3 regions of the Bradyrhizobium sp. NBAIM08 genome follow, and region 3 is predicted to be linked to each of the others. Evidence: predicted binding sites of a transcription regulator. Region 3 holds the regulator's gene; each other region holds the start of a gene.
What was found. The regulator LexA, encoded in region 3, represses DNA repair genes until DNA is damaged. The targets are predictions, from matches to a motif close to TGTTCNNNNTGTGTTCNG.
Positions count from the first base shown of each region.

Region 1 (4,845 bases), on a different contig from region 3:
TTCTTGCCGATGGGGGTGATCTTGCCGAACACGCTCTGCGCGGCAGTGGCGCCCATTGCCACGATGAGATCGGGCTGGATTGTCGAAACTTCCCGCTCATACCATAGCCGGCACGCCCGGATCTCAGGTGTGTTCGGCTTCTGGTGCAGGCGGATCTTTCCGCGCGGCACGAATTTGAAGTGCTTCACCGCGTTGGTGACATAGACCTTCTTGCGGTCGACGCCGGCCTCCTCCAGTGCGCGATCGAGCATTTGCCCGGCCGGGCCGACGAAGGGATGGCCGGCGAGGTCTTCCTTGTCGCCGGGCTGCTCGCCGACCAGCATGATGTTGGCATTCTTCGGCCCTTCGCCGAACACGGTCTGTGTCGCGTCCTTGTAGAGATGGCAGGCGCGGCAATGCGCGGCCTCCTCGCGGAGCGTTTCGAGATCGTCGGCAGCTGACTTGCGTTTCATCGGAGCCTCCGGCCGCTTCTGAGGCTTGTGCGGATCGGTTGCGGCATTGGCGATCATGGCGCCGGTCATGCGCTCGGCGTCCTCGATCAAGGGCTTAATGATCGAAGCCTCGGGCAGGTTCCTCCAATATTTCTTCGGCATCTCGGCCTGCATCGCCTTCACCTTGAGCCGGGCCGGATTGAAGATGCTGGCATAGTAGCGCCGCCAGGTTTCCTCCAGCCGGTCTTCGCCCGGCGCCTCGCTCTTGCTGACGCCCGGCGTGAACGAGAGCGCATGGCCGTCCCAATGCGCGCAGAGGTCCGGCGTCAGGATCGACCAGGGCATGTCGGCAAAGCGCTTGGCGAAGAACGGCGCGGCGAGCTCGACGACGTGATGCTCCGGCTCGAACCAGGCGACGTAGTGCGCCTGGCGTTCCCGGCCGATCTCGCGGAAGCGCACGAAGGCATGCATCTTGTGCTCGTCGCGATAGACCGCTTTCGCCATGGCCGTGACAAGCGCGACATCGGGGTCGGTCGCGACCTCAATGAGATCGTGATTGTCCTTCAGCCGGAACAGCAGGCGATATAGGATCGCAAACCGCTCGCCGTCGCGATGCAGGATCGCCGCCTTGGCAAGCTCGACGAATTTTGCCGAGACGGTGAACGTGCCGTCGTTCACCTCGAGGATCGGAGACGGCGAGGACGGTGCGAACAGCTCGGCTTCGTGGCCCTGCACGGTCCAGGTGACCGCGCCGGGCGGCACGTGATGGAGCACGAGGCTGCGCGCGGCTTTGCGCCAGCCGTCGTAATCGGTTTCGGTGTCGAGCATGATGTACTGCATCAGAAGCCAAATCCCAGTTGCGTTGCTTTCGGCTTGAACCGTTCGATCAACCCGGCGGCATCGAGACGATGCGGTGAGGGGCGGTGATCGCTGAGGACGATGAACGGCAGCGCCTTGTTGCGGGGCACATGCAGCCGCGCGAGATCGGCGAGGCGGATCGTGGTGGTGCGCCGCGTCGCGATGATGCGTTCGACCGTCCTGGTGCCGAAGCCCGGAACGCGCAGCAGCTCCTCGCGGCTGGCGCGGTTGACGTCGAGCGGGAAGCGGTCGCGGTGGCGCAGCGCCCAGGCCAGCTTGGGATCGATGTCGAGCGGCAGCATCGCGCTGTCGTCGACGATTTCGCCAACGTCGAAGCCGTAGAACCGCATCAGCCAGTCGGCCTGGTAGAGCCGGTGCTCGCGCAGCAGCGGCGGCGCGCGCAGGGGCAGCGCGCGGCTGGCATCGGGGATCGGGCTGAAGGCGGAGTAATAGACGCGCCGCAGCCGGTAGGCGCCGTAGAGATTGGCGCTGGTGTGGAGAATGGTGTGATCGGAGGCGCTATCTGCGCCGACGATCATCTGCGTGCTTTGTCCGGCGGGCGCGAAGCGCTGCGGTTTGGCCTTCGTCTTGGCGCTGCGGCTCTCCTCGGCCTCGTCCAGCTTCAGCCGCAGCCGGCCCATGGTGCGGCGGATCGCGCGCACGTCCTTCTCCGGCGCGAATTGCTGCAGGCTCGTCTCCTCAGGCATCTCGATGTTGATCGAAAGGCGGTCGGCATATTTGCCGGCCTCGGCGATCAGCGCGTCGTCGGCCTCGGGAATGGTCTTCAGATGGATGTAGCCGCGGAAATGATGCTCCTCGCGCAGTTTTCGCGCGACGCTCACCACTTGCTCCATCGTGTAATCAGGGCTGCGGATGATGCCGGAGGAGAGAAACAGGCCCTCGATGTAATTGCGCCGGTAGAAGTCGAGCGTGAGCCTGACCAATTCGTCGATGGTGAAGCGGGCGCGTGGGACATTCGAGGAGGCGCGGTTGACGCAATAAAGGCAATCGTAATTGCAGGCGTTGGTCAGCAGCACCTTGAGCAGGGAGATGCAGCGTCCGTCCGGCGCGTAGGAATGGCAGATGCCCATGCCCGGCGCGGTCGAGCCCATGCCCTTGCCGTCGCTGGAATCCCGCTTCTCGGTACCGCTGGAGGCGCAGGATGCGTCGTATTTGGCGGCATCCGCCAGAATCTCCAGCTTGCGTTGTACGTCCATGTTTGAATCTCTTTGATTCCGCTCATGAATCTTTGGATGCGCCAATTCGATTGACTCTGCCGGCGCCGTTAGCTTTATATTAGAACATATCATGAACAAATGAGCCAGCCGCTGGTTCTTTTTTTGAGAGCCATCGGCAATCACCTCTGAGGAGCGGCGAGCATGAGCGGCGCACGTATGAGCGCGCTTGCGATCCTGCGCGGCCAGATCGAGCGCATCGAGACGGCGGAAGTCGTGCATCCGCGCGATCGCATCGCGCTCGGCCATGGCGCGGCCGACGCCGCGCTGAAGGGCGGGCTCGCGCGCGCGGCGATCCACGAGGTGTTTTGCGAGGGGCGACAGGGCGCGGCCGCGACGGGGTTCGTCATGGGCCTTGCGGGACGCGTGAGCGCGCGCCGGCCGCTATTGTGGGTGCGGCAGGATTTTTCGGAGCTCGAAACCGGCGCGCTGTCGATGAGCGGGCTATCCGAGCTCGGCCTCGATCCGCGCTGTGTGGTGATGGTGCGCGCCGCCGATGTCGAGAGCGCGCTACGCACCTCGGCCGATGCGCTTGCCTGCGATGCGCTCGGCGCCGTCGTGCTCGAGCTCTGGGGCGAGACCAGGCAGTTCGATCTGGTGGCGAGCCGCAAGCTGACGCTGGCCGCGCAAGGCTCGGGCGTGACCGGCCTCTTGCTGCGGATGGCCGCGCAGCCGCTGCCCTCGACCGCGGAGACACGATGGATGCTGCGTGCGGCGCCTTCGCCGCCGGGCTCGGTGTGGAGTGCCTGGGGCGCGCCGGTGTTCGATGCCGAGCTCTTGCGCAATCGTCATGGCCCCTGCGGCCGGTGGATCATGGAATGGAATTGTGATGAGTGCCAGTTCAGTGAACCGTCGACGTATCCTCAGCCTGTGGCTGCCGCGCCTGCCCATCGACAGGATCCAGCGGTTCCTTGGCAGCGCCGGGCTGGGTAAAACCAACCATGAGCCGAGCATTGTCGTCATCAAGGACAACAATGCGCTGGTGATCCATGCGCTGGACGAGGCCGCCGAGCGCCTCGGCCTGTATATCGGCCAACCGCTGGCCAATGCGCGGGCGATGTGCCCGGATTTGCGTGTGTTCGACGCCGATACCGTGGCCGATGCGAAGACGCTCAGCGATATCGCCGATTGGTGTGACCGCTTCACGCCGCTGGTGGCGCTCGATCCACCGCACGGGCTGTTCCTGGACATCACCGGTTGCGCGCATCTGTTCGGCGGCGAGGCCGCGCTGCTCAAGACGCTGGTCCGTGCGCTCGGCCGGCAAGGCTTTGCCGTCAGCGCGGCGATCGCGGGCACCTCGATCTGCGCCCGCACGCTGACGCGGCAGGTATCCGGCACCATCGTGGCCGATGGCGGCGAGGCGGAGGCGATCAGGTCGTTTCCAGTCTCCGCGCTCGGTGCGGGTGAAGCCATCACCACCGGCCTGCGCCGCGCCGGGCTGAAGACCATCGGCGATGTCGCTTCCCGCAGCTCCCATGAGATCACGGCGCGGTTCGGTGCGCGGTTCTCCACGCTGCTCGCCCATGCGCTGGGGCAGGGCGATGCGCCGATCAGCCCGCGCAAACCGCCGCCCGACTACATCGTGGAAAAACGCTTTGCCGAGCCGATCGCGACCGACACCATGATCGCGATGACGCTGTCGCGGCTCGCCGACACGTTGATCGCGTCCATGGAGAAGCAGGGCAAAGGCGCGCGGCGGCTTGAAGCCGCGTTCTTCCGCACCGACGGCGTGGTGCGCACGATCACGGTCGAGACCGGACGTCCCGTGACCAGAAGCGCCGTGGTCGACCGCTTGTTCCGCGAGCGGCTCGATGCACTCGCTGATCCCCTCGATCCCGGCTTCGGCTTCGACATGGTGCGGTTGTCGGCGAGCCGCACCGAAATCGTGGTGCAGGAGCAGCGCGATCTCGATGCCCATGTCCACGACAATGACGAGCTCGCGGCGCTGATCGACCGCATCGCCGCGCGGATCGGCGGCAGGCGTGTCGTCGTGCACCTGCCGCAGGATACCCACATCCCCGAAAGCGCGGTGCGGGCCGCATCGGCGCAGCATCATCTCGCTGCTGCCATGCAGGCCGAATGGCCGACGCGCGTCGCGAGCGAGCCGCCGCTGCGTCCCTTGCGGCTGTTCGACAAGCCGGAGCCGATCAAGGTGCCGTTCGCGACCGTGCCCGATGGCCCGCCGCATCAATTCACCTGGCGGCGCGCGCTGCATGCGGTGGTGCGGGTAGAGGGGCCCGAGCGCATCGCGATGGAATGGTGGCGGCAGGACGGCAAGCAGCTGACGCGGGATTATTTCCGCATCGAGGATGCCGAAGGCC
Region 1 covers NZ_JADYVR010000006.1:385,405-390,249, forward strand. The annotation lists gene I6F37_RS22710 (UdgX family uracil-DNA binding protein) at 1-1,271, opposite strand, end outside; gene I6F37_RS22715 (putative DNA modification/repair radical SAM protein) at 1,271-2,506, opposite strand; gene I6F37_RS22720 (ImuA family protein) at 2,669-3,457, shown strand; gene I6F37_RS22725 (DNA polymerase Y family protein) at 3,354-4,845, shown strand, end outside.
Region 1: I6F37_RS22715 (putative DNA modification/repair radical SAM protein) is a predicted target of LexA. The motif match lies at 2,587-2,604, and genes of this name have one in related genera.

Region 2 (4,845 bases), on a different contig from region 3:
AGTTCGCAGCGGCGAGACATGGCATAAATCCTTTAGTTCGAACCCCCAACGAGTGCGGCCGCCATTTCGGCGCCACGGGGGCAAATTCTTTCGTCCTTGCAGGGAGCGGGCGGACGTATAGGGGGGAAGGGGCCTTGCGTCAAGGTTTTGGGGCGATCGGGATGCGGGTTTCGCGCCCCACCCTCGGTGTCATCGCCCGCGAAGGCGGGCGATCCAGTACGCCGGGGCGGCGCGGCTGACCAGAAGCGCTGCGGCGTACTGGATGCCCCGCCTTCGCGGGGCATGACAGGAGGGTGGGGAGAGGTCGGCCCGCCCCCGTTACCGCCCGATCACCAAAACGGCAATGATTGTCGCGCCTTACCATCACATAAAGGGCGTATTCGCCGTCGAAGAGTCCGGTGGAGTTCCCGGGGCTGCATGCCCCGACACATTGTTTGTCGCCGGTTTTGGCTTAAGTAACAGCATATCGCGCTCTGATTGGATTATTTCGTGCCGACAACGCTTCATTTCGCGCAAGTCCTGCGCTCAGCCTGTCTGTGTCGGGGCGTCCGCTTGGACGTCCCCTTGGCCGGCCGGCTGATGGCGCTTTGTGGCCTGGCGGCGGTGCTGGGCCTGGCGTCCGGCGCAGCGCCCGCGGCGGCGCAAGGCAAGCTCGAGGCGCAATATGAGGCGACGCTGGCGGGCATTCCCGTCGGCAAGGGCGCCTGGAACATCGATATCCAGGACGACGTGTTCTCGGCGGCGGCCGCCGGCGGCACAACGGGGCTTTTGAAGTCGTTCACGGGCGGGTCCGGCACCGGCGCCAGCCAGGGGCGCGTCGTTGGTGGCGCGCTCGTTGCGACCGGCTACCAGGCCTCCACCACCACCCAGAAGAAGACCGAAGAGATCCGCATCACCCTCGACAAGGGCAATGTGAAGGATTTTGCCATTCTGCCGGAGCCGCCGGTCGATCCGGACCGCATCGTCGTTACCGAGGCGCATCGCCGCGGCGTGTGGGACCCGATGACGGCCTCGCTGCTGCGCGTGCCCGGCACCGGTGATCCCGTTTCGCAGGACGCCTGCCACAGCTCCGCGCCGGTGTTCGACGGCCGCATGCGCTACGAGCTCAAGCTCGATTTCAAGCGCATGGAGACCGTGAAGGCGGAGAAGGGCTATCGTGGCCCGGTCGTGGTCTGCGCGATCTATTTCGTGCCCATCGCCGGCTACATCCCCGACCGGCCCGTGATCAAATACCTCGCCGCCCAGCGCAACATGGAGATCGCGTTCGCCCCCATCGCCGGCACGCGCATCCTGGTCCCGTTCTGGCTGAAAGTGCCGACGCCGCTCGGCCCGGCCATGCTGGAAGCCACCAGCTTCATCACGTCGCCCCAGCCGCCAAGGGTCGCGAAGACGCAGTAGGCAAGGAGGCCGCACCGCTCTCTCCGCCGTCATTCCGGGGCGCGCCCCTTGGCGCGAACCCGGAATCCATTAGGCCGCAGAGACGGTTGCGCGATGGATTCCGGGCTCGCGACTGCGTCGCGCCCCGGAATGACGAGCGTTCGGCGTAGGCTAAGCAAAATCAATCACTTACCTACTGTGCATGGGGTTGTTTTCGCACCCTTTGTTTGGCCAGCCCGCCTGCTCAGGGAATCCATTTGACTCCTCCCCGATTCTGATTCGACTCGACACCATCCCCAGCTTTAACCACCCCGCTCGCTTGTGCGCCTCCGCAAAACTCCATCTAGTGCGCAACCAAGACGAGTCCCGCGACATGTTGCGTGAACGGAACGGGACTCACAGGGGAGTCAGCGATTCGGCCGCGATTCGTTCTAGAGTCGTTCCGAAGCTTAAAGCGAACGGGAAAAGCGTCGCAAAGTGAGACAGTTGCGCGGGATTTGGGGCGGGCGCTCTCACGCCCGCGGTGTGCCCCTCACCCTGAGGAGGCCGCGCAAGCGGCCGTCTCGAAGGGCGAGGGGCTTGGCTTGCCCAGCAGCACCAGCCGGGCCTTCATCCTTCGAGACGCGCTGACGCGCTCCTCAGGATGAGGAACGAAGAGCCAGCCCCCTCTCCGCCCCGGATAGCACTGACATTCGCCCAAATCGCCATTACCTAATCCCCTAGACATGGCTTTTTCCTCCTCTCCCTTCGCCTCCGAGCGCGCCCCCGGCGCGGGCGTCACTGCGGTGCTCGGTCCGACCAACACCGGCAAGACCCATCTCGCCATCGAGCGGATGCTGGCGCATCCCTCGGGCATGATCGGCCTGCCGCTGCGCCTGCTCGCGCGCGAGGTCTACAACAAGATCGCCGCTCGATCCGGCGAGGCCAGCGTCGCGCTCGTCACCGGCGAGGAGAAGATCAAGCCGAAGAACCCGCGCTATTGGGTCTCGACCGTCGAGGCGATGCCGCGCGATATCGACGTCTCCTTCCTGGCCGTCGACGAGGTCCAGATCGCCGCCGATCTCGAGCGCGGCCACGTCTTCACCGATCGCATCCTCAACCGCCGCGGCCGCGACGAGACGCTGTTGTTGGGCGCCGCCACCATGCGCCCGATCATCGAGCGCCTGTTGCCGGGCGTGTCCATGATCACGCGGCCCAGATTGTCGCAGCTCGAATTCGCCGGCGACCGCAAGATCACGCGCCAGCCGCGCCGCACCGCCATCGTCGCGTTCTCGGCCGATGAAGTCTATGCGATCGCCGAGCTGATCCGCCGCCAGCATGGCGGCGCCGCCGTGGTGCTGGGCTCGCTAAGCCCTCGCACACGAAACGCGCAAGTGGCGATGTTCCAGAACGGCGACGTCGATTATCTCGTCGCCACCGATGCCGTCGGCATGGGCCTCAATCTCGACGTCGACCACGTCGCCTTCGCCTCCGACCGCAAGTTCGACGGCTACCAGTTCCGCCGCCTCACGCCGTCCGAATTCGCGCAGATCGCAGGGCGCGCCGGCCGCGCCACCCGCAACGGCACCTTCGGCACCACGGGCCGCTGCGCGCCGTTCGAGCCCGAGCTCGTCAACGCGCTGCAGAACCACACCTTCGATGCGGTGAAGGTGCTGCAATGGCGCAATTCCAAGCTCGATTTCTCCTCGCTCGGCGCGCTCCAGGTCTCGCTGAACCTCGCCCCCGGCCACGAGACGCTGACGCGCGCGCCGATCGCCGAGGACATGCGCGTGCTCGATCACGCCGCCCGCGACGGCGAGGTGCGCGATATCGCGCATGGCAAGGCCGCCGTGGAGCGGCTCTGGGAAGCCTGCCAGGTCCCGGACTATAGAAAGCTGTCGCCGGCCGCCCATGCCGAGCTGGTGACGACGCTGTACGGCTTCCTGATGCGCAAGGGCTGCATTCCCGATGCCTGGTTCGAGTCCCAGGTCACCCAGGCCGACCGCATCGACGGCGACATCGACACGCTGTCGGCCCGAATCGCCCAGATTCGCACCTGGACCTTCGTCGCCAACCGCCCGGACTGGCTGAAAGACCCGGAACGCTGGCAGGGGATCGCGCGGGAGGTCGAAAATAAATTATCGGATGCGCTCCATGAACGCTTGACTGAGCGTTTCGTTGATCGCCGGACCAGTGTATTGATGCGCCGCCTGCGGGAGAACACGAGCTTGAATACTGAAATCGGCAAGACCGGCGAAGTCATCGTCGAAGGCCATGTCATCGGCCGCCTCGATGGCTTCACCTTTGCACCGGATGCGGCGGAAGCCGGCTCCGATGCGAAAGCCTTGCAGGCTGCAGCGCAAGCGGTGCTCGCCGGCGAGATCAACGCGCGCGCCGAAAAGCTGGGCAATGCGCCGGACGAGCAGTTCGTGCTCACCTCCGAAGGCATCATCCGCTGGACCGGCGATGCCGTGGCGCGCCTTGCCGCCGCAGACGAGGCGCTGCATCCGCGCATCCGCATCATCTCGGACGAGCGCCTGACCGGCGCGCCCCGCGACAAGGTGCAGGCGCGGCTCGAGCTCTGGCTCAAGACGCACATCGAAAAGCTGCTCGGGCCGATGTTCGAGCTGTCGAAGGCCGAGGACGTCACCGGCATTGCCCGCGGCATCGCCTATCAGCTGGTCGAGGCGCTCGGCGTGCTCGAGCGGCCGAAGATCGCCAGCGAGCTGAAGGATCTCGACCAGCCCTCGCGCGCCGTGTTGCGCAAATACGGCGTCCGCTTCGGCGCCTATCACATCTATTTCCCCGGTCTGCTCAAGCCCGCCGCGCGTGCGCTCGCCGCGCTGCTCTGGGCGCTGAAGCAGGACAATGTCGATCTCTCCGCGCTCTCGGGCGCGCAGCATCTGGCCTCCTCGGGCCGCACCTCGTTCCCGGTCGATAAGGCGCTGCCGCGCGATGCCTATCGCGTGCTCGGCTACAAGCAGGCCGGCGAGCGCGCGGTGCGCGTCGACATTCTGGAGCGCCTCGCCGACCTGATCCGCCCGGCGCTGGCCTGGCGCGAGAATTCGCCGGGCGAAAAGCCCGCCGGCGCGTTCGACGGCCGCAGCTTCGTGGTGACGCAGGCGATGACCTCGCTCACCGGATCTGCCGGCGAGGATTTCGCCTCCGTGCTGCGCGCGCTGGGCTATCGCATGGAGAAGCGCCCGCCGCTGCCGCCGAAGCCTGTGGTCGCCGAGCAGGTCGTGACCGAGCAGATCGTCCCTGAGACCGTCGCGGCCGAGACGCCGCCCGCTGAAGGCAGCGCGGAGACCTCGACCGAGGCTGCAGCGGAAGCCGTTGCCGGCCTGCCGGCTGAGGCCCCGGCCGCTGAGGCTACGGCCGAATCCGTCACCGTCGAAGACGCGCCCGGCATGGAGCCGCACGACGAGCCCGCTCCTGCGGAGGCTCACGAGGAGCCGGCGCTGGAAGCGTCTCCGGAAGCGCCCGTCA
Region 2 covers NZ_JADYVR010000009.1:285,606-290,450, reverse strand. The annotation lists gene rpmB (50S ribosomal protein L28) at 1-20, opposite strand, end outside; gene I6F37_RS28350 (DUF3108 domain-containing protein) at 580-1,398, shown strand; gene I6F37_RS28345 (helicase-related protein) at 2,103-4,845, shown strand, end outside.
Region 2: I6F37_RS28345 (helicase-related protein) is a predicted target of LexA. The motif match lies at 1,805-1,822, and genes of this name have one in related genera.

Region 3 (4,845 bases):
CGAATCCGCGCGGAAATCTGGTGTGGCGGGAGTTGAATTCGAACATGTCCGCCGTGCCGTAATAGCCATCGACGAGCCCCATCTCATGCGAGAGATCAGGATCGTTGTGCCAGAGCTCGATCGCGCCGACATGCGCCTCGTCGTCGCCGCAGAACAGCACCAGCACGGCTTGCAGGAATTCGCCCGCGAACACCGGCACCGCCACGCCACAGGTGAGGCCGGCCGCAACGGCCTGATCGGTCCGCTTGAAATAGGAGTTGGCGAATTTCGTGAGGATGACGGGGTGGGCACAGGCCCAGGCCTTGCCTGGAAGTCCCTCGTCATATCCGAAGTGCAGCTCTTCGCTGACGGCCTTGAACGCGGACAGCCCTTCGTCGTAGAGGCCGCCGCCGAATTCCAGCCGCATGCGCGCCCGGTCGGGTACCCAGAGTTCAACGACGCGAATGAAGGTCTTCATGGAGCCTGTCCGCCGCCTCAAGCCATTGCAGCATCGGTCATCTGGCTGCGGAGCGGACGTTCAAAATTCAGGCAGGACGGCTCAAACTTCGTGCGGCGACGAGGCGCGGAGGCTCGCCGATCGAATGTCCTGAAACACAAACTCACCGGGCTCGCCGGCCTCGGCCGGCGACGGTAATTTCAATCCGGGCCTCGCCCCGTCGGGCGCAGGGCGTCAGCCGATCGGCAAGCGCGTGATCGTGGGCGGCCGCGTCTCGGCGACGATCTGCGGCTTGTGCTCGCGCTCGGGCACCGGCTGCGTCACCGGCAATTGCAGCACGGTCGCGCGCTGGCCTTCGACGAGCTGCGTCACCAGCACGTATTTGCCGTCGGGGAATTCGATCGCGTCATGATGGCGATCGGGAATGTGCGGGTCGATCTTGCCGAACTTGCCGACGCGAGAGTTCACGGTGCGCGTCCAGATCCAGCGGTTGTCGTAGCGGACATTGTCGGCGAAAGCGAGCTCCGTCCCCGGCAGCAGACAGACCGCGACGGAGGGATCGGCTTCGGAAGCGAAACCGCGCGTCGAGGTGCCGCGGAAGGTTGTCGTGACGATCGTCTCGCCGACTTCGGCGGGGCGCGTCGCGACGGCATGCAGGCTGTAGTCACACATCGGGTGCTCCTCATGCTGGGATAGCGACCCGCGTCTCTTTCGAGGCGCAGGCCTCTATCAGAGTGGAAGCATACAACGCTCTGCTCGGTTATGGGCAAATCTGCGGCTCGCGTCCGCAGCGCGCGATCACATTATCTTTCCCGGATTCGATAGGAACAAACCTCGCGTCCTTGCATTCGGCCGGAGCTATCAGCACTGCCGGCACAACTCTACCGGTGAAGCAGAGCGAGATTGCTGTGCGCCTGCGCGGGCGAATGTCGCGCGGGAGGATGGACCGGACAGCCGGCGCAGAACCAGAGAAACCGTCCAGCCGGAGCGGACAAGTATCCGCTCCGATCCTGGATCGCCGATGCCGATCGAAACGCGCGCGGCGCTTGATGTTTCCCGTATCAGTACTTCCGGTAAAGCCCGATCAGCTTGCCCTGGATCTTCACGCGGTTCGGCGGAAGAATGCGGACCTCGTAGGCGGCATTGGCGGGCTCAAGCGCGATCGAGGCGCCGCGGCGGCGGAAGCGCTTGAGCGTGGCCTCCTCGTCGTCGATCAATGCCACCACGATGTCGCCGGTATTTGCGGTCTCGTTGCGCTGGATCAGCGCCATGTCGCCGTCGAGGATGCCGGCCTCGACCATCGAATCGCCGCGCACTTCGAGCGCGTAGTGCTCGCCCGAGCCGAGCATGTCCGGCGGCACGCTGATGGTATGGCTGCGGGTCTGCAGCGCCTCGATCGGCGTGCCGGCGGCGATGCGGCCCATCACGGGCACCGCGACGGGGCGCTCGCCCTCGTCCGCGGGCGGGCTGGAGCTCGCGCGCACCTTGCCGAGATTGCCCTCGATCACGCTCGGGGTGAAGCCACGGCGATTGCCGGCGGCGGCCTGGAGCTCGGGCAGCTTGATCACCTCGATGGCACGGGCGCGGTTGGGCAGGCGGCGAATGAAGCCGCGCTCCTCGAGCGCAGTGATCAGGCGATGGATGCCTGACTTCGAGCGCAGGTCGAGCGCATCCTTCATCTCGTCGAAGGACGGCGGCACGCCGCTTTCCTTCAGACGTTCGCTGATGAACCGCAGAAGCTCGTATTGTTTGCGCGTCAACATCTCGACCAAAGTCCCCCGGTTGATGTCGTTCGATTCCGACACGATGAAGCCGGCACTAAGCCGCTACATCCTCGAAACAAATCATGAACGGACACTATATGTTCGATATGTGTTCCGCAACTGCTTAATTTATGGTGAACGCGGCCAAGCTCGCGGAATGCGTGTGGCTGGGCGGCTCAGACGGGCAGCCGGAGCACCTCGCAAGGCGTGCCTGCCTCGGCCTTCGGCGCGAACGGTGCGCGCACCAGAAGTACCTGTGCCGCAGCGAGATTCGCAAGAAGGGAGGAGTCCTGATGGCTGACCGGAAGGGCGACGCGCGTGCCGTCGTCGCGCTCCTCCAGCCGCGCACGCAGATAGTCCTCGCGCTGGTCGTTGGCGGCGAGATCGCGGCCCAGCACGGCGCGCTCGCGCCGATGATGAATCGCTGAACGGCCCGACAGGGCGCGAATCAAGGGGACCATGAACAGGAAGGCGCACACGTAGGACGACACGGGATTGCCGGGCAGGCCAATCACGCGCATCGCGCCTATCCGACCGTGCATCATCGGCTTGCCCGGCCGGATCGCGATCTTCCAGAACGCCATCGCGATGCCTTCGCCCTTGAGCGCCTGCTGGACCAGGTCGTGGTCGCCGACCGAGGCACCGCCGGTCGTGATCAGGATGTCGGCGCCGCTCTCGCGCGCGCGGCGGATGCCGGCGGACGTCGCCTCCAGTGTATCGGCGGCAATTCCGAGGTCGATGGTCTCGGCGCCCTCGCTGCGGGCGAGCGCATGCAGGGCATAGCCGTTGGAATAGACGATCTGGCCGCGACCAGGCGTGGTGCCCGGCATCACGAGCTCGTCGCCGGTGGCGAGAACGGCAACCCTCGGGCGGCGGATGACGGCGAGATGCGGATGATTCATTCCGGCGGCAAGGGCGAGATCGCGCTCGGTGAGGCGGATTCCCTTGCGCAGCAGCACGTCGCCTTCGCGGAAGTCGACGCCTGCAGGGCGGATGTGCCGGCCGAAACTGGCGGCTTCCTTGATCGTCACATGTTTGCCGTCGGCAGCCGTGTCCTCCTGGATCACGACGGCATCGGCGCCGTCGGGAACGACGCCGCCGGTGAAGATCCGCACGGCTTCGCCGGGGCCGACGCTTCCCGCGAACGGCCGGCCCGCCGCGACCTCGCCGACGACGGTCAACCTCGAATCGTTTGCCGCGTCGGCCGTGCGTACGGCATAGCCGTCCATCGCCGACATCGCCTCCGGCGGCTGCGTGCGCCGCGCCGCGACATCGCGGGCGAGCACACGATGGTAGGCCTCGTCGAGGCAAACCATCTGTTCAGCCAGCGGCTCGACGCCGGCCAGCACCGCGGCAAGCGCGTCAGAAACCGGCATCAGGGCCACGGGCGAACTCCTGCTGAGCACATCAGTCAATGGGCGGCGAGAGTTCTAGCCGAGTGCAGGCGTGAGGCAAAGCAGCACGCGGGATGATTTATCCTGCGTGATCGCGGGGTGGAGGAGGTCGGCTCAACTCCGCCGCGGCATGATGCGGAAGGCGAGACAGACCGGAACGAGGATTGCCATGGCAAGGACGAGAATGACGAGCGCCACGGCCAACATCGTTCAACGCCCCGTCGGATCGCCCGGACTGATGTCCGCGACGTCGGGCGGCTTGGGACCCTGATCCTTGTCCGGCAGCGGGTCCGCCTGGGATTTTAGGTCGGCGGCCTTGCTGATCAGCTTGGCGGAGAGGTCAGAATCCGAGGTGGTTCTGGCGAATTCGAGCAGGAGAGAGGCTTGCTTGGTGAGATAGGTCTTGCCCAGCACGTCGATCAGTCCAATGTAGAAGTCCCAACGGACTCATGAGTCCGAAGGGTGGTATTCCGTTCCCGGAACTCTGTATAAAAATGCACAAAGTGATCAGGTTCCACATTTTCAGCAGTTTTTGTTCCGGCAAGTGAGCGCGCTCCGGGCTTTCCCGCGGCTCAGATCCCCAGTGCTTTCAATGCGTTCCCGACATCACGCGGCGAGGTGACATGCACGGCGGTCAACCCGCGCGCCCGCGCTCCCTCGATGTTCTCGGCGAGGTCGTCGAAGAACACGATGCGCTCGGCCGGCACGCCGATCGCCGCCACGACATGGTCGAAGGCCTCGGCATCCGGTTTGCGCAGGCCGATGCTGGAGGACAGATACAGCTCGCGGAAATGGCCGAGCAGACCGGCATATTCCTTCGAGAAATAGTCGACGTGCGGCCGATTGGTGTTGGAGAAGGCATAGAGCGGCATCTGCTTCGCCGCCCGCGGCAACAGCTCGGCGATATCAGGCATCTCGCCGGCGAAAATCGCGTTCCAGCCTTCCAGGAATTGCGCATCCGAGATGCCGATCCCGAGCGAGGACCGCAGCGAGGCGAAATAGTCCCCATCGCTGATCTTGCCCATCTCGTGCAACCGGTAGGCCTCGTCGCGCACATAGCGCGCGATGATGGCCTCGGGCTGGCAGCCGGCATGTCCCGCCCAGCAGGCGATCGCCTTGGAGAAGTCGATGTCGAGCACAACGCGCCCGAGGTCGAACAGCAGCGCATCCGCGCTGCCGGGAGAGAGCGATGTCATTGCGTCCTTTTCACTTCGGTATGGCGCGTCAGTAACGATAGGGCTCGTGGTCGAAC
Region 3 covers NZ_JADYVR010000001.1:170,988-175,832, reverse strand. The annotation lists gene I6F37_RS00845 (GAF domain-containing protein) at 1-457, opposite strand, end outside; gene I6F37_RS00840 (hypothetical protein) at 671-1,108, opposite strand; gene lexA (transcriptional repressor LexA) at 1,498-2,199, opposite strand; gene glp (gephyrin-like molybdotransferase Glp) at 2,376-3,584, opposite strand; gene I6F37_RS00825 (hypothetical protein) at 3,804-4,007, opposite strand; gene I6F37_RS00820 (HAD family phosphatase) at 4,166-4,789, opposite strand; gene I6F37_RS00815 (alpha-hydroxy acid oxidase) at 4,818-4,845, opposite strand, start outside.